DNA from 4 places in the Cupriavidus sp. MPR-AND1C genome. Region 1 is predicted to be linked to each of the others. Evidence: predicted binding sites of a transcription regulator. Region 1 holds the regulator's gene; each other region holds the start of a gene.
What was found. The regulator sigma-54, encoded in region 1, starts transcription at its own class of promoters, with help from an activator protein. The targets are predictions, from matches to a motif close to TGGCANGNAANCTGCTTT.
Positions count from the first base shown of each region.

Region 2: AC1RWI_RS36595 (pilin) is a predicted target of sigma-54. The motif match lies at 1,718-1,735, and genes of this name have one in related genera.
Region 3: AC1RWI_RS18480 (GTP cyclohydrolase II) is a predicted target of sigma-54. The motif match lies at 2,140-2,157, and genes of this name have one in related genera.
Region 4: AC1RWI_RS03885 (PQQ-dependent methanol/ethanol family dehydrogenase) is a predicted target of sigma-54. The motif match lies at 1,682-1,699, and genes of this name have one in related genera.

Region 1 is NZ_JBXASU010000027.1:57,054-62,654, forward strand. Features, by position in the region: gene AC1RWI_RS16665 (KpsF/GutQ family sugar-phosphate isomerase) at 1-190, shown strand, start outside; gene lptC (LPS export ABC transporter periplasmic protein LptC) at 206-832, shown strand; gene lptA (lipopolysaccharide transport periplasmic protein LptA) at 887-1,531, shown strand; gene lptB (LPS export ABC transporter ATP-binding protein) at 1,556-2,341, shown strand; gene AC1RWI_RS16685 (RNA polymerase factor sigma-54) at 2,480-3,955, shown strand; gene hpf (ribosome hibernation-promoting factor, HPF/YfiA family) at 4,005-4,355, shown strand; gene ptsN (PTS IIA-like nitrogen regulatory protein PtsN) at 4,740-5,195, shown strand; gene hprK (HPr(Ser) kinase/phosphatase) at 5,231-5,601, shown strand, end outside.
Region 2 is NZ_JBXASU010000147.1:5,625-11,225, forward strand. Features, by position in the region: gene sucD (succinate--CoA ligase subunit alpha) at 1-441, shown strand, start outside; gene AC1RWI_RS36590 (TerC family protein) at 748-1,443, shown strand; gene AC1RWI_RS36595 (pilin) at 1,752-2,291, shown strand; gene AC1RWI_RS36600 (PglL family O-oligosaccharyltransferase) at 2,414-4,303, shown strand; gene AC1RWI_RS36605 (YMGG-like glycine zipper-containing protein) at 4,333-4,809, opposite strand; gene AC1RWI_RS36610 (hypothetical protein) at 4,990-5,463, opposite strand.
Region 3 is NZ_JBXASU010000032.1:37,658-43,258, forward strand. Features, by position in the region: gene AC1RWI_RS18475 (URC4/urg3 family protein) at 1-851, opposite strand, end outside; gene AC1RWI_RS18480 (GTP cyclohydrolase II) at 848-2,086, opposite strand; gene AC1RWI_RS18485 (acyltransferase family protein) at 2,365-3,483, opposite strand; gene AC1RWI_RS18490 (hypothetical protein) at 3,651-4,127, opposite strand; gene AC1RWI_RS18495 (MGDG synthase family glycosyltransferase) at 4,195-5,376, opposite strand; gene AC1RWI_RS18500 (YfaP family protein) at 5,468-5,601, opposite strand, start outside.
Region 4 is NZ_JBXASU010000004.1:58,212-63,812, reverse strand. Features, by position in the region: gene AC1RWI_RS03895 (quinoprotein dehydrogenase-associated SoxYZ-like carrier) at 1-608, shown strand, start outside; gene AC1RWI_RS03890 (quinoprotein relay system zinc metallohydrolase 1) at 605-1,546, shown strand; gene AC1RWI_RS03885 (PQQ-dependent methanol/ethanol family dehydrogenase) at 1,761-3,503, shown strand; gene AC1RWI_RS03880 (c-type cytochrome) at 3,665-3,949, shown strand; gene pqqE (pyrroloquinoline quinone biosynthesis protein PqqE) at 4,179-5,375, opposite strand; gene pqqD (pyrroloquinoline quinone biosynthesis peptide chaperone PqqD) at 5,347-5,601, opposite strand, start outside.

The sequences.
Region 1 (5,601 bases):
CTGGAAGACCGTACCCATCAGCGAGGTCATGCACCGCACACCGCATACCGTCGGACCGGACCAGCTGGCCGTCGAAGCCGTGCAGGTCATGGAGGCGAACCGCATCAACCAGATGCTGGTGGTCGACGCAGAGCAGCACCTGGTCGGCGCGCTCCACATCCATGACCTGACCCGCGCCAAGGTCATCTGAGGCCAGCCCATGCCTATGCGGGAAATCCTGTCCTCCCTGAGCCGGCTTGCCATGCGAGCCCTGCCCCTGCTGCTGATGGCACTGGTGGCGGGCAGCACCTTCTGGCTGGTGCAGGTCAACTCCCCGAAAGCAGCGGACACCGGGCCGGTAGGCAAGAAGCATGAACCGGATTACTACATGATCCGTTTCTCCGCGACCGAGCTTGCCGAGGACGGCAACACCAAGCTGCGCTTCACCGGCGACAAGATGATCCACTTCGAGGACGACCAGACCTACGAAGTGACGCGCCCGGCCATGCGCTCCTACGAAATCGACCGTCCGCCCGTCACCGGCCACTCCGATCGCGGCACGATGAACGCGGAAGGCTCGGTCATCGACCTGTTCGGCAACGCCTTCATCGTGCGCGCCCAGGGTCCCGACCCCGCCAAGGATCCACAGATGACAGCCGCCTCGGAGTATTTCCAGGTGCTCGTGAACGACGACATCGTCAAGACCGACAAGGCTGTCAAGCTGACCCGCGGCCCGTCGGTGATGACCGCCAACGGCCTGGTCTTCAACAATGTCACTCGCGAAGTACAATTGCTGGGTAACGTACGCGGCACCATCATCACGGGGCCGCCGCCGGCGAGTTCCGCGAAGTAGCCCTGAAGCCGCCCGCGGGCACCAGCCGCCCGCGTCAACCGCCATCACGCCAACATGAATCCATTCCCGACGACTTCGTCCTGTCTGCGCCGCAGCACGGCCGCTTTGCTGACGCTGGCCGCCGTCCTTGGCCTCACGCTGGCCGCGCCCGCCAGCGCCGAAAAGGCCGACCGCGAAAAGCCGCTGGTCCTGGAGGCCGACAATGCCAGCTACGATGACGTCAAGCAGGTCTATGTACTGACCGGCAACGTGGTGCTGACCAAGGGCACCATGGTGCTCAAATCCGACGCGGCCGAAGTCCGTACCGATCCCGAGGGCTACCAGTACGCGGTCGCGACCTCCAAGGGCGGCAAGCAAGCCTACATCCGCCAGAAGCGCGACAACGTCGACGAGTACATCGACGGCTGGGGCGACCGCATCGAGTATGACGGCAAGCAGGAGTTGTCCAAGCTGATCGGGCGCGCCCGCATGGCTCGCCTGGCCGGCGCCAAGCTGGTCGACGAGATCCGCGGCGCGGTGATCACCTATGACAGCCGCAACGAGTTCTACACGGCCAGCGGTGGCGCCGAGAACGCAACCGCGGGCAGCCCGTCGGGCCGCGTGCGCGCCGTGCTGTCGCCGCGCCAGGAGCAGCCCGCCAGCGGTGCCGCAGCCAGCCCGCTGCAGCTCAAGCCGGCAACCGCCCCCGTCAACCCCTGACCCACGGACTCTGACTTCTCCTTCATGACCGCTACCCAAACCGCACCGTCCCAGCCCGCCACCCTGAAGGACAGCAGCACGCTGGTCGTGCGCCACCTGAAGAAGCGCTACGGCTCGCGCACCGTGGTCAAGGACGTGTCGCTCGACGTGAAGAGCGGCGAGGTGGTCGGCTTGCTTGGCCCCAACGGCGCGGGCAAGACCACGTCGTTCTACATGATCGTGGGGCTGGTGGCGCTGGACGAGGGCGATATCGTGCTCGACGACAAGCACATCAGCGGCCTGGCCATCCATGAGCGCGCGCGCATGGGCCTGTCCTACCTGCCGCAGGAAGCCTCCGTGTTCCGCAAGCTCAATGTGCAGGAGAACATCCGCGCAGTGCTGGAGCTGCAGCTCAACGATGGCAAACCCCTGAGCAAGGCCGAGATCGAGCGCCGGCTGGACACCCTGCTGGATGACCTGCAGATTGCCCACCTGCGCGACAACCCGGCGCTGTCGCTGTCCGGCGGCGAGCGCCGCCGCGTGGAAATCGCGCGCGCGCTAGCCTCCGCGCCGCGCTTCATCCTGCTCGACGAGCCCTTCGCCGGCGTCGACCCGATCGCGGTAGGCGAAATCCAGCGCATCGTCAGCTTCCTCAAGGCACGCAACATCGGCGTGCTGATCACCGACCACAACGTGCGCGAGACGCTGGGCATCTGCGACCACGCCTACATCATCAGCGAAGGCGCGGTGCTGGCGTCCGGGCAGCCTGAAGACATCATCGCCAACGAGTCGGTGCGCAAGGTCTACCTGGGCGAGAACTTCCGCATGTAAGGGCGCGCGGCGCCCGCCGCGCATCCCCCCGCCCCGGCGGCTTCAGTGTCGCCTTTTTATCCTTCAAACGATCATAGCGACACCAGCGATAGCAATTTCCGTTCCACCAGTACGGAAGTTGAGCATAAAATAGGTCGCATGAAACCGTCGCTACAGCTCCGCCTCTCGCAGCATCTCGCGCTTACGCCGCAACTCCAGCAGTCGATCCGGCTGCTGCAACTGTCCACGCTTGAACTGCAGCAGGAAGTGGAACAGGCGCTGACCGAGAACCCCTTGCTCGAGCGTGAGAACGACTGGCTGGACAGCCCGCTGCGCGTGTCTTCGGACGGCTCGGTGAACCTGCAGAGCGCGCCCGCGCCGGCGCCAGCTGACGGCCAGGGCACCAGCGAGAACCGCCCCGATGGCGCCCCCGAAGCCGACGACAGCTACTCTGACAGCAATGAGGATTACGGCAGCGACTGGAGCCTGGACGACTTCGCCCGCCGCCCGCAAGGCGAAGACGACGAAAAAACCCCGATGCAGCTGCGCGACGCCGAGCCCACGCTGCGTGAACACCTCATGGAGCAGCTGGCACCGCTCAAGATTTCCCTGCGCGACAAAGGGCTGGCTATCTTCCTGGTCGAATCCCTGGACGATGACGGCTACCTGAGCACCACGCTCGAGGAAATCTGCAGCGAGCTGCCGGAGGAGCTCGAGTTCGAGGTCGACGAGATCCAGGCTGTGCTCACGCTGCTGCAGAGCTTCGATCCGCCGGGCGTCGGGGCGCGCAATGCCGCCGAGTGCCTGGCGCTGCAATTGCGCAGGCTCAAGCATCCGCAGCGCGAACTGGCGCTGAGCATCGTCACCAACCACCTCGAGCTGCTGGCGGTGCGGGATTACACGCGCCTGAAAAAAGCGCTGCAGGTGGACGAACCTGAACTCAAGGCGGCGCATGAATTGATCCGCTCGCTCGCGCCCTATCCCGGCCATGCCTACAGCCGGCCAGAAGCGGACTTCGTGGTGCCCGATGTTTTTGTTCGAAAGTTGAGCGGCGGATGGATCGCCCACCTCAACCCGGATGTGATGCCGCGGCTACGCATCAACGACATGTACGCGCAGATTTTGCGCGGTGCAAAAGGCGACGCTGGCGCGGCCGGACTGCAGCAAAAACTGCAAGAAGCACGCTGGTTGATCAAGAATATCCAGCAAAGGTTCGACACGATATTGCGCGTCGCACAAGCCATTGTCGAACGTCAAAAGAACTTCTTCACCCACGGTGAAATTGCGATGCGCCCCTTGGTTTTGCGGGAGATTGCCGATACACTGGGTTTACACGAGTCCACCATCTCTCGGGTGACTACCAATAAATACATGGCAACGCCGATGGGGACTTTCGAGTTGAAGTATTTTTTCGGCTCTCACGTATCCACAGAAACCGGCGGCGCGGCCTCATCAACGGCAATCCGTGCGTTGATCAAGCAATTGATAGGAGCCGAAGACGCTAGGAACCCCTTGTCCGACAGCCGGATTGCCGAATTGCTCGGCGAGCAGGGCTTTGTGGTGGCACGGCGTACCGTTGCCAAATACCGCGAAGCGCTCAAGATTCCAGCGGTAAATCTCCGTAAGACTTTGTAGCCGAGCTGCATCGCCTGCCTGATGCAGCTCTTTCAGAAGGAGAAACGCTATGAACTTCAAGATCAGTGGACACCACTTGGACATCACGCCCCCTCTGCGTGAGTACGTGGAAACGAAACTGGAGCGTATCGTCAGGCATTTCGATCAAGTCATTGGCGTAAGTGTGCTGCTCTCTGTCGACAATACAAAAGAAAAGGACCGGCGGCAGTACGCGGAAATCAATCTACATCTCAAGGGCAAGGACATCTTTGTCGAAGCGCATCATGAAGACCTGTATGCCGCTATCGACGCACTGGTCGACAAGCTCGACCGGCAGGTGATTCGCCACAAGGATCGCGTGCAGAGCCACGACCGTGAAGCGGTCAAGTATCAGATGGCCGCATCGCAGATGCAGCAATGACCGTGCCTGGCGGCCCACATACCGGGCCGTCGGTGTCAGTCCCTTGAAAAACGGAATCAAGCCGCGCCCAGAGCGCGGCTTTTTCGTTGCAGCCTACCTGATCGAACCACGCAGGGGATTCCGCAACGCATATGTAGCAGTGTATGCTGTGCAATACATAGTTGACTGGCCTAGCCATTCCGGTGCATGCGGCACCGCTTGAGCGCATCGACTATTGCAATGCACAAAGCGGAAGCGGGCCTGCTCTATAATGGCCAGACGCCCGACACCGGCATGGGGGACACCCGGTGGAAACCTCGGGCCTTGGTTTTTTTATCCTCTTTCCGCCCGGCGGGACGCCTCCTGGCCCCGGGCCTGCTTACTAGAAAACCCTGCGCATTCCACATGAATCGTTTGGCTAAATTGCTGCCACCCGGCAACATCAACCTCGACGTCAGCGTCACCAGCAAGAAGCGCGTGTTCGAACAGGCCGGGCTCCTCTTCGAGAACAACCATGGCGTAGCGCGCGCGACCGTGACCGACAACCTGTTCGCCCGCGAGTCGCTCGGGTCCACCGGCCTGGGCGCGGGGGTTGCGATCCCCCACGGCCGCATCAAGGGACTGAAGCAGCCACTGGCCGCCTTCATGCGCCTGGCCGAGCCGATCCCATTCGAGTCGCCCGACGGCAAGCCGGTCGCGCTGCTGATCTTCCTGCTGGTGCCCGAACAGGCCACCCAGCAGCATCTGGAAATTCTCTCCGAGATCGCCCAGTTGCTGTCCGACCGCGAGATGCGCGAAGGACTGGCTACCCTGCCCACCCCCGACGACGTGCACCAGTTGCTGACGCAATGGCACCCTTGATCCGGCACTGAAAGCCCGTCCCTGAAAGCACCCGAATGGAACTCACTGGCGTCACCTCGCAGTCGATCTTCGACGACAACGCAGCCGATATCAAACTCTCCTGGGTAGCAGGACTGGAGGGCGCGGACCGGGCCTTCGATGTCGAGTTTGCGCGTGAAGCCACATCCGCGGCCGATCTCGTCGGCCACTTGAACCTGATCCACCCGAACCGGATCCAGGTGCTGGGCAAGCCCGAAATCACGTATTACCAGCGCCTCGATGACGAGATGCGCAAGCGCCAGATGGGCGAGCTGATCCTGCTGGAGCCGCCGTTCCTGGTGATCGCCGACGGCATGGAGCCGCCGCCCGACCTGGAACTGCGCTGCACGCGCTCGTCCACCCCCCTGTTCACCACGCCGGTGTCTTC
Region 2 (5,601 bases), on a different contig from region 1:
CACCGCAAGGGCCGCATCGGCGTGGTGTCGCGCTCGGGCACGCTGACCTATGAAGCAGTCGGTCAGCTGACCGCGCTGGGCATGGGCCAGTCGTCGGCAGTCGGCATTGGTGGCGACCCCATCAACGGCCTGAAGCACATCGACATCATGAAGATGTTCAACGACGATCCCGAAACGGACGCCGTGGTCATGATCGGCGAGATCGGTGGTCCGGACGAAGCCAACGCGGCTTACTGGATCAAGGAAAACATGAAGAAGCCGGTGGTTGGCTTCATCGCTGGCGTGACCGCGCCTCCGGGCAAGCGCATGGGCCACGCCGGCGCGCTGATCTCGGGCGGTGCCGACACGGCGCAAGCCAAGCTGGAAATCATGGAAGCCTGCGGTATCAAGGTCACCAAGAACCCGTCGGAAATGGCTCGCCTGCTCAAGTCGATCCTGTAAGTACCGATCTGCAGCCTCCCGCCCACCGGCGGGAATGCTTGCCGGAGCCGGAGCGCTCGCATGACTGCGACCGCACACCGGCTCTCCATGCCCCCGCCTGCGTGCGGGGGCATGTCATTCTGGCGTACCGTTACCTAGGGTATCTCCCAAGGTGCGCGACATGCCGATTGAAACCGAATCGAAAGCTTGATACGGTAAATCTTCATGTCTGAAGACTCAGACATCCGAAATTTCGCAGGCGCCGCAGTTGTTGGCGGTGTCATGTGGCGTTCGAATCATAATTTAAGAAACTCGAGGAGCTTTACCGTGGAACTGCTGTCCTCCACCGCTTTCTGGATTGCGTTGGGATCCATCATCCTGACCAACATCGTGCTATCCGGCGACAACGCCGTGGTGATCGCGCTGGCCTCCCGCAACCTCCCGCCCGCCCAGCAGAAGAAGGCCATCTTCTGGGGCAGCGCCGCCGCCATCATCATGCGGGTGGTGCTGACGGTAGCCGCGGTCAAGCTGCTGAGCCTGCCGTACCTGAAGATCGTCGGCGCCGTCCTGCTGGTCTACATCGGCGTGCAACTGCTCACCGGCGATGACGACGAAGAAGGCCACTCGGCCAAGGACAATATCTGGGCCGCGATCCGCACCATCCTGATCGCCGACCTGGTGATGTCGCTCGACAACGTGGTGGCCGTGGCCGCCGCGGCGCAAAAAGGGCCGGAAGGCAGCCAGCTGATGCTGCTGATCCTGGGCCTGGGCCTGTCGATTCCCCTGATCGTGTTCGGCAGCACCATCCTGCTCAAGGTCATGGACCGCTTCCCCATCATCATCGTGCTGGGCGCCGCGCTGCTGGGCTATCTGGCCGGTGAAATGCTGGTCAGCGATCCGGTGGACGCCGCATGGTTCGAGATGCACGTGCCGCATGCACACCTGGTGTTCGGCGTGATCGGCGCCGCGCTGGTGGTGGTGGTTGGCAAGCTGCTGAGCAAGCGGGCGCCACAGACGGCCTGACGGGCTTTGTGGATGAGGTGGTGCCCCGTTGGGGCACCGCCGGACAGACGGGTGGCCCGGGAGCCGCCCGTTTTGTTTTTGGGCTGTAGCGCAGGCCATCTAGCAGACATGGCGGTGATTTCAGTGCGGTTTCAGACTGACTTGAGCCAAAACGTAAGCTAACTGACCCGCCGCGTCATACTTAGTGACAAAATTTGCGCGGGATCAACACCCGGAAGAGTCCGAAGTGGCGAAAATTGTCACTCGCCGACGAGACATCAAGACTTGGCGGCGCTGGCACGCTAAGTGCTAAGAACGTACGGCATCACATGAAACAAGATGTTTCGATTTGTATCCAAAATTCCTTCGAGGGGTCAATCATGCAACAACGGGTGCAACAACTGAAAAAACTGGGCCGCCGAGCTCAGAAGGGCTTCACGCTGATCGAACTGATGATCGTGGTTGCGATTATTGGTATTTTGGCGGCAATCGCTATTCCGCAATATAGCGATTACACTTCGCGCACCAAGGCGGCTTCGTCGGTCGCAGAAATTGCCGCCGTTAAGACTGGGGTGTCGATGTGCGCACAGGAGACGGGGACGCTGACAGGCTGCTCCACCGGCGACGCAGGTAAGTACATCCCGTCGTTCACGGCGACAAAAAATGTCGTTGGCCTGACCGTTACCAACGGCGTGATCAACGCCACTAGCGCAGCAACAAGCAGCACTGGTACAGCATTGGTCCTCAACGATGTACCGACCTACACTGCAGGGGCTGCAAATCTTGTCTGGACGCAAGGGCCTGCGGCTACCGCAACTATTTGCGATGCAATTCGCGGTCTGAAGTCCGGCCAAGGCGATTGCCCTTAACTACGTACCTGGATGGCAGGTTGCTGTCTAGATTAGCGAAAGCGCCTTCGGGCGCTTTTTATTTACCCGCTCCCCAAGCTATCATCCGCCTTCTGCCCACAAGGCATAACAAGGCACCCCACATGCTGCCCTCCCGGTCAGCCATCCCCCTCAGTTCCCTGGCCGTAGCCGTCACGCTACCGCTGCTGGTCTCCCGGCACACGCTTCCGCTTGCCACCTTCTATGGCGAATGGACTTCCGCATTGCTGTTCGCGCTCGCCGTCATCGTGCTGGGCGCCTTGGCACAGCGGCAAGGCAGGGGCACGGCCTACCAGGCGGCTCCCGCCCAGTTCCCCTGGATCATTCTCTTTCCCCTCTGGCTGATCGCCACCGGCATCACGCAAACGCTGACCGGCATGGCCGATGTGTCGGGCAGCCGGTTGCTGACGGAACTCTCGCTGGCGCTGGGCGCGGCGGTAATGTGGGCAGCCTGGCGGCAGGGCCGTGCGGCGTCGTCCGTGGAGCGGCAGGCGATGGCGGATGTGCTGGCCATTGCGTGGCTGGTGGCCGGGTTGCTGGGCACCCTGGCGCAATGGGTGCAGGTATTCGGCCTGGAGCCGGACACGCTGGGGATGGTGTCCACTTACTTTTACGATGACAACCGCCGCTTGTGGGGCAACCTGAACCAGCCCAATCACCAGGCGACCGTGGCGGGCATCGCGCTGGCGGCGGCGGTCTGGCTGGCGGCGCGTGGGTGGTTGCGGGCACCGGCCTGGCTGGCGGCGGCGTTGCTGCTGGTGAGCGGCATCGTGCTGTCCGGCTCGCGCACGGGTGTGTTGCACGTGGGGTTGGCCGCGGTGTATGCGCTGGTCGCTGCCTGGATGGCGCGGGGCGGGGCGGCGTTTGGTGGTCCGGGAGATCCGGGCAATCTGGGCGATCTGGGCGGGTTCGCGGGCGCCATGCAGCGCGCCGGCCACGCCGGGCGCAACCCCATGCGGCGTCCCGCCGGGTTGGCGTTTGCCGCGGTGGCCATGGTGGTTTTGCTGCTGGTCTTGCAGCCGGCGATCAAGAGCGTCGGGCAGGCGATGGACTGGCACCTCTTCGATACCGTGGCGCAGATGCAGGGGGGCGACCAGCTCTCGTGGCGCGCTGCGATGTGGGCGCACGCGTGGGCGATGTTCCGTGCCCATCCGTGGCTCGGGGTGGGCTGGGGTGAGTATGGCTGGGCGCAGTTCCAGCAGCTCGCGCAGGTGGGCGTGAAAGTCGAGATGTCGCTGCATGCGCACAATGCCGTGCTGGATATGCTGGCCAAGACGGGCGTGATCGGCGCGGCGGGTGTGTTTCTGAGCTTGCTGGCGTGGCTATGGCGCGTGGCGCGCCAGCGCTTGTGGCGCGGGGATGCGCGCGAGCGCGCGCAGACGGGGCTGGTGCTGACCTGGCTGGCGATGCTGTGCGCGCATTCGATGCTGGAGTACCCGCTGCATTACTTGTATTTTGTGTTGCCGTTCTGCTTCATGCTGGGCTGGCTGGAGCCATCGGGGTTCGGCCGGCTGCGCGTGCCGCGCGGGTTTGCCGTGCTGGCGGGCCTGGCATTCGCCGGCGTGGCGGCAGCCATCCTGACGACAATGTGGCAGGACTACCGCCGCGCCGAGGCACGCGAGTACGCCCGTGCCGAGCGCCGGGCCGCATTGCCGATGCCGAATTTCTGGTTCCGGCAGGCTGCCGCGTCGGACGCGATCGAGGAGGCCAAGATCACGCCGGAGAACGCCGCGCAATTGCTTGGACCGCATGTTGCCGCGGTACACCTGCTGCCAACCCCGACGCTGATCTCGCGCACCGCCTGGCTCATGGCGCTGACCGGCGACCCGGTGCAGGCCAGGGCGTGGCTGGAGCGCCTGCGCTTCTACTATGCGGGGGATGAGGCTAACCAGTTCGCGGAACTCGCCCGCGCCTGCGCTGAAGTCGACGCGGCGGCGCGGCCGCGGGATTTCTGCGACTGGGTGCGGTTGCGCGGCAAAGGCAAGGCGGAGTAAGCCTTCCAAGGCCAAGCCGCGGCGCGCGCTTACTGCGGTGGGTAGCCCGGCGGCGGCGGCGGTGGCGGAGGATAGTAATACGTCGGCGCTGCAGCCGGACGCGGGGCCGAGGCCATGCGCCCGTAAACCGGTACCCGGTGGCCACTTGCGTACATGCATTGCACATACGCGGCGTCGTACCGGCGCTGGCTGCCGTAGCCGGCATATTGGGCATTGCCTGCCCCTACGGCCGCGCCAGTGAGCAGGCCCACGCCCGCGCCCACAGCCGCGCCCGAGCCGCCATTGAAGGCCGCGCCGGCCGCCGCGCCGAGCGCCGTGCCCACCACGGCGCTGCCTACCGCGCTGTTGGTGGCCGCCTGGTTGGCGGTGACGCCGCCTACCTGGCCAAGGGCGAACTGGCGGCAGCTATAGTCGTCGGCCCGGAACTGGTCGAAGTTCTTGCCTGTGCCCGGCAGCACCATCACGCTTGGCCCGCTGGGCATCACCGCGCAGCCGGCCAGGACCATCGCCGCGAGCGGCAGGCTCAGCAGGAGTGGCCGGCTTGGGCGCTTGAAGTGGTTAAGGACATTCATCTCGGCACCTCGGTACCTCGGTCATCGATCGTCGCCCCGCGCGCACCGGCGCGGCGCGCCGTAAGCGCTTGGGGCGTTCAGCGTGCCTGCCTGTCAGGCGTCAAGCCCCAGGTGTCAGGCGGGAGGCTGTGCCGGCACCTTCTGCCAGCCGCCGGGGCAGGCCTTGATATACGGGTAGTAGCCATCCGGCCGCGTGCAGTGGTACCAGTACGCCTGCTGCTGGGGCGCGGGCGCCGCGACACCGCCGCTGTCCATTTCCATCGTGCCGTCCTCGCCCTGCTCGATGTATTGCGGTGGCGAGGCCGGCACCTCGACGACCGCGGGCCCATAGGCGTAGCCGGGCGGGTAGTAGTACGGGTAGGGGTAGCCCCACCCATAGCCGTAGCCGAATCCGGGGCCGATATAGACGCCTACGCCGCCGTGCCAGCCACCATGCCAGCCACCGCCGCCGTGCCATCCACCACCACCGTGCCATCCGCCACCACCACCACCGTGCCAGCCACCGCCACCTCTTCCCGCCAGCGCGGTACCGCTCGCGCCCAGCGCCGCCAACACCAGCAAAAGCTGGCCAACCCTACGCCCGTTCATGTTGCCCACCTTGGATCGACGCGGAACGCGGTTCCGCTGGCAGCGCAGTTTGCGCCCCCTGATTGCATTGAATACCAATTTGCCGCAAGCCGCGACGCGCCGCGCTCTGGCGAAATGCGGCGTTACGCTTGTTACAGC
Region 3 (5,601 bases), on a different contig from region 1:
CGCCCGGGCCATACCGGCCCCAGCGCCACCAGCAGCGTGGTAAGCACGAAGCCGGCCTCGATCTGCCCAGAGCTGGCATGCGCCTTGAGGTAGTCGAACAGGTTACCCAGCCGCGCCGGCGAACCAAAGACCGCTGGCGTGGCTTGCGCCACCTCGCCAAGACGGCGCAACAGCCGGGCGCGTCCATCCAGGCCCACCAGCGGGTTGTGCTGGGCCACCTGGAATGCGGTTGCGATGGAAGACGCATCGATACGCATCAGGCGCTCGGCGTCGGAGCGCAGCGGCTGGCCCGGCTGGGCGGAAAAGCCGCCGCGCGCGAACAGGTCGAAGCTGGCCACGCCGAGCCCTTCGGAGCGCGTCAGCGACAGGTCGCTGGCGGGATCGCGATAGCGCCAGTCCGGGCCCGCGCCGGCATCCAGCAAGACGCTGGGAATTACCAGGTCGATGCCGATGCGGGCGCGTTCCTCGCGGTCGGCCTCGCCGGAGAGCCCGCCGCGTTCGCACAGGATCTGCCAGCGGTCCAGCTTCTCGCCAGGGCCGCCGCTCTCGAAATGACGCCAGCGGCTGTGGTATGGCACGTTGAGGTCGGGATAGCGCTGGCGGATGGTGGCCGCCACATAATCGGCCACTGCCGGGATCCGCTCGGGATGCCAGGTAAACAGCTCGGACGCGCCGGCTGCCACATGATCCGTCACGGCAGCGCAGCGGGTGCGTACCGCGTGCCCGGTGAGCAACGCGGCGGCCGGATGGCCAGGCGGCACGGGACTGGCCCAGCCACCGGCATCATCCTCGCCGTTGATGAAAGGATTCGCGGCGCCGCGCACGCCGCCCGCTTCGGGTATCTCGTTCATTCGTGCAGTCCTCTACCCTTGGCCAGCGCGAGTTCTTCCGCGTCGGGCGGGGTATAGCTCGTGAAGTAGCCAGCCGCCACCTTGGCGTCGATTTCCACGCGGGCATCGGCCGGGATCAATGCGTCGGGAATCGCGACCTGCTCGACCACCTCGATACCCTGAGCGGTCAGCGCCCCGTGCTTCATATTGCTCATCGAAGCCCAGCGGTCGATACGCTTGATGCCGAGCCAGTGGAACACATCGGGCATGAGCTCCTGGAAGCGCATGTCCTGCACGCCGGCGATACATTCCGTGCGTGCGAAGTAAGTCTCGGCCCGGTCGCCGCCAACCTGGCGCTTGCGGGCGTTGTAGACCAGGAACTTGGTCACCTCGCCCAGCGCCCGGCCTTCCTTCCGGTTATAGACCACCAGCCCCACGCCGCCCTGCTGCGCCATCTCGATGCACACCTCGATGCCGTGGGCCAGGTACGGCCGGCAGGTACATATGTCGGAGCCGAACACGTCCGAGCCGTTGCACTCGTCGTGCACGCGGCAGGCCACCTTGGTCTCGGGCTTGCCAAGCTGGCTGACATCGCCGAAGAAGTACAGGGTCATGCCACCGATCGGCGGCAGGAACACTTTCAGGTCGGGGCGCGTGACCAGTTCCGGGAACATGCCGCTGGTCTGCTCGAACAGGCTGCGGCGCAGCATGCTCTCCTTGATCTCGAAGCGGCGCGCCAGCCCCGGCAGGTACCAGACCGGATCGATCGCGGCTTTGGTGACCCGCACGTCGCCATTGGCATGGAGGATCTGCCCGTCGGGTGTGAGCCGGCCGGCCGCAATGGCGCCCATCAGTTCCGGCATATTGATGTGGGCGCGCGTTATGGCGATCGAGGGACGGATGTCGATGCCTGCAGCGATCCGGTCGCCGAAGGCGCTGGACACCAGGTGGCCCCAGGGATCCATCGAGACGATCTTGTCCGGGTCGCTCCACTGCGGGTGAGGCCCGATGACCTCAGCCGGCGAGGTATCGGTGAGATCAGCGCGGTGGTCTCGCTGCAGCTTGCCGGAGGCCACCGCCAGCGCGCGGTAGACCGCGTATGCGCCGGAATGGGTGCCGATCACATTGCGCTGAGCCGGATTGGTCAGGCTTGCGATCACGGGGCCGCGCTCCGCTGCCGTGGCGGCCCCCCAGTGGATTGGCTCGGCCGGCTTGTCGCGGCGCGCGTGCGAGGTCAGGACAATATGATCGGACATGGCAGCCTCGGGACGAGAATCCTGACCAAACGGTCAGGTTTACGATTCCATAGTAGGCAACCTTCGTGCCATATCCCAATGCTCGTTTCTACCTTGTGTTGCACGCCGCACGATGCCACTTGCGCACCGTGCCTGTGCGCAAGCGCCGTGGCCAGCGCTGGTCCTGGTGCATAGGCACCACGTAAAAGCGGCACCGGGCCACTAGCAGGGCCGGGTGCCGCTGGATGTACCTTCGGATAAACCGGAAGCGCGATCGGGCTATCGGGGCTATCGGTCGGTCAGGTTGACCGTTGCTGCCCCGCCTGCTGCCGCTGGACCGGCTCGTGGGCAGCAGGCCACAGCGCCAGGCGCAATGCGCGCAACGGCGCACCGCTCTCCACGTAGCGATGGAACAAGGCCCCCGCAGCGTTGCTCAGCAGCCAGGCCAGCACCATGCCGAGGGCATTGAGGACGGGCCGTTGCGGAGCCAGATGGAAGACCAGGGCATTCACCACCAGGCAAATCGGGAAATGCACCAGGAACACCGAGTAGGAAATACGCCCGAAAAATGCCAGGAACTGGGCCTGCGGCCAGTGCTCAAGCCAACCGCCACGGCGCGCCGTGCCGAGCAGCAGCGCGATCGCCAGCGCCACCGCGATGCGCAGCCGGAAATCCACGGCCAGCGCCGCCAGCACCACGGCGCACAACAGCAGCAGTGCCACCGGTGAACGCTCAGGCTCGGATGCCCAGAAAGCCAGCGTGCCCAAGCCGTAAGCGCCGAAGAAGTAAATCGCCCAGATATCCCACGTGGCATCGCGGTTGAACCAGAACAGCGAAGCCAGCGCCAGTCCGGCCACCACCAGTGGGCCCATCGGGCTGCCGCCCACGTCGAACCATTGCTCGCAGCGGCGGGCCGCCCACAACGCCACCATCAGCAAGGCGAACAACTGCAGGTCGATGGCCACATACCAGACCCCTGCAGACAAGGCATCGAAATCCAGCACGTTGTGCAGCAGCAGCACATGCGCCAGGAACTGGTGCAAGCCGGGGGCACCGGGAATGGAGTCGTGGTGCATCCAGGTGCGCGCAATGGCGGCACCGGCAATGGCAATCAAGATAGCCGCGGTATAGGGCACCACCAGCTTCTGGTAGCGGTGCCAGATTGCCTGCAAGGGGCGTGGCACCATCAAATGCCCGCCGGGCGCCAGGCTGCGCGCCGCCAGGAAGCCGCTGATGACGAGGAACACCTGCACGGCGATGCGCGCGTACTGTGAGAACCAGTCGAGCAGGCCGGGCGCCAGCACATGGGCCGCATCGGACATGGGGCCATAGAAGGCAAGATGGTGCAGCACGATCAGTTGTGAACTGATCGCCTTGAGAGCGTCAATGCACGCCATGCGCGAAGGACGGGGGCTCATTTGTTATAAGAATGCTACAAAGTACACAAGGGCCGGATTCTACTCCCAGGAGACAGGATGGCGCCAAGACCGGCCACGATGCACCGCCGCAAAATGGCGATAAGCGTTGTATTGGTCACACATTGCACCGCGATATATGTACCAAACAGCATATTGACGGCATCTACCTAAAAACTGTAACGATTTCCCACCGGCCCCCTGCATGACAGCCAGAGCAACGCCGCCGCCACGCCCAGCGAAACCCAATAATCGGTAGGCGCGCCGGCCCACCAGTGGATGTGCCAGGGCACGAAACTCGGCGCAAAGCGCGCTAGCCCGAATGCCGGGTTCAGCACGAACCAGAGAAAATCCTCGCTGATCCAGAACACCATGATGCAAGCGATCACGCGCGCCTCGGCGCGCCAGTTCCAGCGCCCGCCGAACACCAGCGAAAAATGGAAGAACAGCGCCACGCAGGGGAATACCCACGCGTGATACCCCGTCATCGGGCGTCCGCCCCAGAAAATATCCAGCAGCCAGTGATGCTCGATGCGCCAAGTGGGCAGGTTGGCCGCCCAGCCGGCGGCGCCCTCGATCTGGATCTCCACGTTAGCGAAGAAATAGGCCAGCAGCAGGGTCCAAGCCACGGTAAGCACCAGCACCATGGGATGGCGCGACGGATAGGACTGGCCCGCGCGCCGGGTTGAAGAAGACAGGTTCAGCGCGCGCATCTCAACGCGCCACCGTCGCAGCAGTGCCGCCGTGGCCGGCTAGCTGGCCGCACCGCGCCAGTTGCCCGATTACGGTTTCCAGCACGCGGCGCGCCGCCGCCGGTTGCCCCAGCGCGCTAGCCCGCGCACGCATCTGGTCGAGCCGTGCCGGCTCCGCCAGCAAGAGGCGCACCCGGTATTCGAGCGATACCAGGTCGACCGCCTTGAGCGCAGCGCCTTGCTCCAGCAGGTAATCGGCATTGCGCTCTTCCTGCCCGGGAATCGGCGCATTGACCACCATCGGCACGCCCATCGCCAGGCATTCGGACGTGGTCAGTCCCCCCGGCTTGGTAATGACAAGATCGGAGCACGCCATCAAGCGTTCCACCTCGTTGGTAAAGCCGAAGGGAAAGAGGCGGCCGGGATGTGCGGCGGCTAGCGTCTTGAGCCGCACCAGGGCAGTCTCGTTGCGCCCGGCAAGCACGACCAACTGGAAATCGTGGTCCAGCCGCATCAGCGCGCCTGCCACCTCGTCAAGGCCGCCGAGCCCTGCCCCGCCGCCCATCAGCATGATGGTGCGCCGTGCCGGATCGAGCCCGAAATGCTGTGCGCAGGCCTGGCGATCCTGCGGGTGGGAAAACGCAGGCACCACCGGAATCCCTGTGGTGTGGATGCGGCCAGCCTCGATCCGGCTGGCCCGCATGCGAAACGCGATTTCCTCGCTGGCGGCAAAGTAACCCGTCATATGGGGAATCACCCACATGCCGTGCAGATCAAAGTCCGTCACCTGCACCCACACGGGCACCGCCAGCCGCTGCCGGCGCACCTCATGCATCAGGATCTCGGCGGGCAGGAAGTGCGTGCAGACGATGGCATCCGGGGCGAACTCGTCGATCGCCCGGCGCAGCGCGCGCGTGCTCAGGCGCTCGGCGGCGCGCCGCAGCTTTTGCATCGGTGCGGCCGGATCGGCCTCGGAAGTGTGCTGGTACAGCATGCCCCAGAGGGCCGGATAGCTGTTCACCAGCTTGATGTAGAAGTCGGTGTAGAGCTTGCGAAACGTGGCCGGGACGTATTCCATCACGTCCAGGTGAAGCGTCTGCACGCCGGGGAACTCGGCTTCGGCGGTCAGGCGCAGTGCTTCAGCGGCGCGCATGTGGCCGGCGCCGGCGGAAACACTGAGGAACAGGATCTTCTGCTGCTGCATGGGGATTCGGGGGAGATTGGGCTTCCGGGGTGAAGCCCGGAGGTTCCGGAACGCTGGGGTGCTGGGGCGTTGGAGAGTTTCGGGGCGGTGCTCACTTCATGACGAAGGACTTGATCAGCGTCAGTTCGCCGGGCTTGCGCATCGGCACGCGGAACACCTGCTGCTTTTCGTTGGGCGTGTTTTCATCGGTGATCAGCGCCACTTGCGCCACGGTAATGGCTTCGG
Region 4 (5,601 bases), on a different contig from region 1:
TCACCGGGCCGGCCTTTGCCGAAGATCCGATGCGGGTGCCGATCGCCTTCGATGCATCGGCGCTCGGCGAGGTGGATCGCGTCGTGGTGATGGTGGACCGCAACCCGATCCGCAAGGTGCTGGAGTTCGAGCCGCTCAAGGTGCGTCCCTCGCTGTCGTTGCGCTTCAAGCTGGAGCAGGCCTCGCCGGTGCGCGTGGCAGCCCGCACGCCGGACGGCGTGTGGCATGTGGGCGGGGTGATGGTGGATGCCAGCGGCGGCGGCTGCACGGTGCCGGGCGCTACCCGCCGTGATGGCTCATGGAGCACCACGCTGAACCGGGTCGAGTCGCGCGTGTTTCCCGGCCTCGGCGGCGCGGGTGCCCGGGTGCGCCTACGCGTGATGCACCCGATGGACACCGGGCTGGTGGCCGGCATCCCAGCTTTCCATGTGGAGTCGCTGAACCTGCTCGACGCCACGCGGCAAGCGATGCTGCGGCTGACGCTATACGAACCGGTCGCTGAAAACCCGATCTTCTCCTTCGATCTGCGCGGGGCCATCGAGCGCGGCATGACGGTGACCGGACGCGATAACAACGGCAACCGGTTTGCGGCGCAGGTGACGCCATGAAGCGCGTGCTCGGCATCCTGCTATGGCTGGCAGCGCAGGCGGCGCTGGCGCAGGCAGGGGACGCAGGGGACTATCGCCTGGCGCCGCGCCAGGTGGCCGCCGACGTGTGGCTGCTGGAAGGGGCGAACGCGGATTTCGCGCCGGACAACGGCTGCAACATCATCAACACCGCCTTTATCGACACGGGTGATGGCGTGGTGGTGATCAATACCGGGCCATCGCGCCAATATGGCGAGCAGCAGCGCCGCGCCATTGCTTCGGTCACGGCGGCGCCGGTACGGCTGGTGCTCAATCTCAACCTGCATCCGGACTACTTCTTCGGCAACCAGGCCTATGCCGACGTGGGCGCCAGCGCGCTGGCCGGCACCATCGACGGCGCCCGGCGCGAAGGGCCTGCCTATGCCGACAACCTCTATCGCCTGTGCGGCAACTGGATGCGCGACACCGAACCGGCGCCGCCGCGCCACGTGCTGACCCCGGGCCGGCGCACGATCGGCAGGCACACCTTTGATCTGATCCGGATGGACGGCCACACCGCCGACGACCTGGTGATCGTGGACCGCAGCGCCGGCATTGTGTTCGCGGGCGGTGTGGCGTTCCGCGAGCGCGTGCCGACCACGCCCCACGCGGATCTCAAGCGCTGGCTGGCCAGCCTGGACCAATTGCAGGCGCTGCTGCGCGACAGCGGCGCGCGGCTGCTGATCCCCAGCCACGGGCCGGCGCTCGGCAGCGCGGATGCCATCGCGCAGACACGCGGCTACCTGCAGTGGCTGGATGCCCGCATGACCCAGGCGGCATCCCAGGGGCGCGACCTGGCCGAGGTGATCGCCATGCCGGTGCCGCAGGCATATGCCCACTGGGGCGCCATGCCGGCGGAGTACTTGCGCAATGTGACGCACCTCTACCCGGCGTATGAGGACGCCGCGCTGGGACGCTGAGTCAGGGCAGGTGTGCTGTTCAATTCCGCAACAACGGCAACGGAGTGTTCCGCGCTGGTACGCCATCAAGGCATCCGTAGGCCGCGATGGGGCCGCTATCGGGCTGCTATGGGCCCGGATGCGGGTGTTTTCCCTTGGCATGGGAATTGCCAAGTGTCCGTCTGGTGTGCGTGGCACACCGGCGAAGATCGACAACAAGACAGAGGAGCAGACAATGAGGACGTTACGCGTGATGATGGTGCTCGCGGCGACAACCGCGAGCCTGGTGGCGCAGGCCGCGGTGACCGATGCCATGATCGAGAACGACGCGAAGTCGCCGGGCGACGTGCTGTCGTGGGGGATGGGCCCGCAAGGCCAGCGCTTTTCCACGCTGAACCGCATCAACACCAAGAACATCAGCCAGCTGGTGCCGGCGTGGTCGTTCTCTTTCGGCGGCGAGAAGCAGCGCGGGCAGGAAGCGCAGCCGTTGATCCACGACGGCAAGATGTTCGTGACCGCCTCCTATTCCCGCATCTACGCGCTCGACCTGAAGACAGGCACCAAGCTGTGGAAATATGAGCACCGCCTGCCCGAAGGCATCATGCCCTGCTGCGACGTGGTCAACCGTGGCGCGGCCCTGTACGACAACCTGGTGATCTTCGGCACGCTCGATGCGCAACTGGTGGCGCTGGACCAGAAGACCGGCAAGGTGGTGTGGAAGGAGAAGATCGAAGACTATGCTGCCGGATACTCTTACACGGCGGCCCCCCTGATCGTCAAAGGCATGGTGCTGACCGGCATCTCGGGCGGCGAGTTCGGCGTGGTGGGACGGGTCGAGGCACGCGACGCCAAGACCGGGCAGATGGTGTGGTCCAGGCCAGTGGTGGAAGGCCATATGGGCTACAAGTATGACAAGGACGGCAACAAGACCGAGAACGGTGTGACCGGCACCCAGAACGCCAGCTGGCCCGGCGAGACCTGGAAGACCGGCGGCGCGGCCACCTGGCTTGGCGGCACCTACGATCCGCAGACCGGCCTTGCCTACTTCGGCACCGGCAACCCGGGGCCGTGGAACAGCCACATGCGCAAGGGCGACAACCTGTATTCGGCCTCGACCGTGGCGCTCGACCCCGCCACCGGCAAGATCGTATGGCATTACCAGAACACGCCTAACGATGGCTGGGATTTCGACGGCGTCAATGAGTTCGTGACCTTCGACCAGGATGGGAAGCGCTTGGGCGGCAAGGCCGACCGCAACGGCTTCTTCTATGTCAATGACGCCACCAGCGGCAAGCTGGTGAACGCCTTTCCCTTCGTCAAGAAGATCACCTGGGCCAGCAGCATCGACCTCAAGACCGGACGACCCAACATGATCGCGGAAAGCCGGCCGGGCGACCCGGCGGCGGGCGGCGATCCGAAGAAGGGCCAGTCCGTGTTCGCCGCGCCGGGCTTCCTCGGCGGCAAGAACCAGCAGCCGATGGCCTACAGCCCGCAGACCGGCCTGTTCTATGTGCCGGCCAATGAATGGGGCATGGATATCTGGAACGAACCCGTGGGCTACAAGAAGGGCGCCGCGTTCCTCGGCGCCGGCTTCACCATCCATCCGCTCAACGAGGACTACATCGGCTCGCTGCGCGCGATCAACCCCAAGACCGGCAAGATCGAGTGGGAAGTCAAGAACTACGCGCCACTGTGGGGCGGGGTGATGACCACCGCCGGCGGGCTGGTGTTCTGGGGCACGCCGGAGGGCTACCTGAAGGCCGCGGATGCCAAGACCGGGAAGGAACTGTGGAAGTTCCAGACCGGCAGCGGCGTGGTGGCGCCGCCGGTCACCTGGGAGGAGGGCGGCGAGCAGTATGTGGCGGTGGTGTCGGGCTGGGGCGGCGCCGTGCCGCTGTGGGGCGGGGAAGTCGCCAAGCGCGTGAATTTCCTGGAGCAGGGCGGATCGGTGTGGGTGTTCAAGCTGCACAAGAGCTGAATGTTGCCGGACACCATGTAGCGTAGCTGTCCTGCGCGTGCCGGCATCGCACACCGGCGCCGGCACGCGCGAGGGCGGGTCGATGATCAGAGCATTGGGACGTAGATATGCAGAAGGCGAGAGGATTCCTGTCGTTGACGGGCACCGTGGTGGTGGTGACGATGATGCTGTGTGCCGCCCGTGTCGAAGCGGCGCCCGATATGCAGGCGCTGGCTGACAAGAGCGGCTGCTTTTCTTGTCATGGCATGAAGACCAAGGTAGTCGGGCCAGGCTTTGCCGAGGTGGCGGGCAAGTACAAGGGCGACGGGGAAGCACCCGAGCGGCTCGCGAAAAAGATCCGTGAGGGCGGGAAAGGCGTTTGGGGACGGATTCCCATGCCGCCACACGACAATCTCAGCGAGACTGATGCCAGGAAGCTGGCAGAGTGGGTTCTGAGTATCGGGTGAGCATCGGGTGAGTATCGGATGAGCCTTGGAATAGACCGGTGTCAGGCCTGACGGTCGGATAAAAACCGGATACGAAGGAAGGATTCGCAAGGACGTTTCACATCGGCCCGCATGGCTGCCCAGGCACGGTGTGAAACGTCTTTGATTTTTCTGTTTTCGATTTTTCGATTTTTCGATTTTTCGAGTTTTCGAATTTTCGAATTTTCGAATTTTCGAATTTTCGAATTTTCTATTTGGCGCTTTTTCTGCCGGCGCAGCCAGCTTCGCTGCTCAGCCTGAGCGAATTCCCATCGCTGCGGAAGACCATCCCGTGCCCCCGTGCGCGCGCCTGCGCCTCGGCCAGCCTGCCCTGTAGCACGATCTCCATGACCTTCCCATGTTCTCCCGACCGATCGCAGACCGGATCCGTGGCGGCGGCATCGCCGGTCAGCAGGAACGCCTGACAGCGGCACCCGCCATGGTCTTGCGCCTGCGAGTCGCAGGATCGGCAAGGCTGCGGCAGCCAGTGCGTGCCGCGAAAACGCTGGAAGGCGTCGCTGTCGCGCCATATTTCACGCAGCGATCGCGTGGTGACGTTCGGCAGGTCGAGCCCGGGCAGCATGCGGGCCGCGTGGCAGGGCAGCGCGACGCCGTCGGGCGCCACGCCAAGGAAGGTGGTGCCCCACCCGTTCATGCATTTCTTGGGCCGTTGCTCGAAGTAATCGGGCACCACGAACAGGATCTTGCACCGGTTGCCGATGCGCGCGCGGTAGGCATTCACGACCGCTTCGGCTTCGCGCAGTTGCTCATGCGTGGGCATCAGCGCCTGCCGGTTCTCCCAGGCCCATCCGTAGTATTGGGTGTTGGCCAGTTCCAGGTATTCGGCGCCCATCTCCAGCGCCATCTCGATGATGGCGCCGACGTGGGGCAGGTTATGCCGGTGCAGCACGCAGTTCATCACCATCGGATAGCCGTGCGCCTTGATCAGGCGGGCCACGCGCTGCTTCAGGTCGAAGGTGCGGGTACTGGAGAGAAAATCGTTGAGTTCGCGCGTGGAGTCCTGGAACGATAGCTGGATATGGTCGAGCCCGGCAACGCGCAAGGCGGCCAGCCGTGCATCCGTGAGGCCGATGCCGGAGGTGATGAGGTTGGTGTAGAAGCCCAGCCCGTGGGCATGTCCGACCAGTGTTTCCAGGTCTTTGCGCAGCAGGGGTTCGCCGCCCGACAGGCCCAGTTGCACGGCGCCCAGTGCGCGCGCCTGGGTGAAGACGTCGCGCCACTGCGCGGTGTCGAGCTCGGCATCATGCCGGGCATAGTCCACCGGGTTTGAGCAGAAGGCGCAATGGAGCGGGCAGCGGTAGGTCAGTTCCGCCAGCAGCCATAGCGGCGGCCCGGGTGGCGCCATGGCTGCTGGCGGCTCAGACCAGCCAGCCGCGTTCGATGGCATGTTTGACAAAGGCGTGTACCTCCGGTGCGATGCCCTGCACGCCGAAGGCGGACTGCAGGTCGTCGATCAGCATGTCGAGAGTGTGGCTGCCGTCGCAGCGCTGCAGGATGGCAGCCGCGCTGTCGTTGAGCGTGACCATGCCTTCCGGATACAGCAGGATCCAGCTCTGCTGGGCGTCTTCCCACTGCAGGCGAAAGGTCCGGTGCAGCGTCGGCTTGGTCAGGTC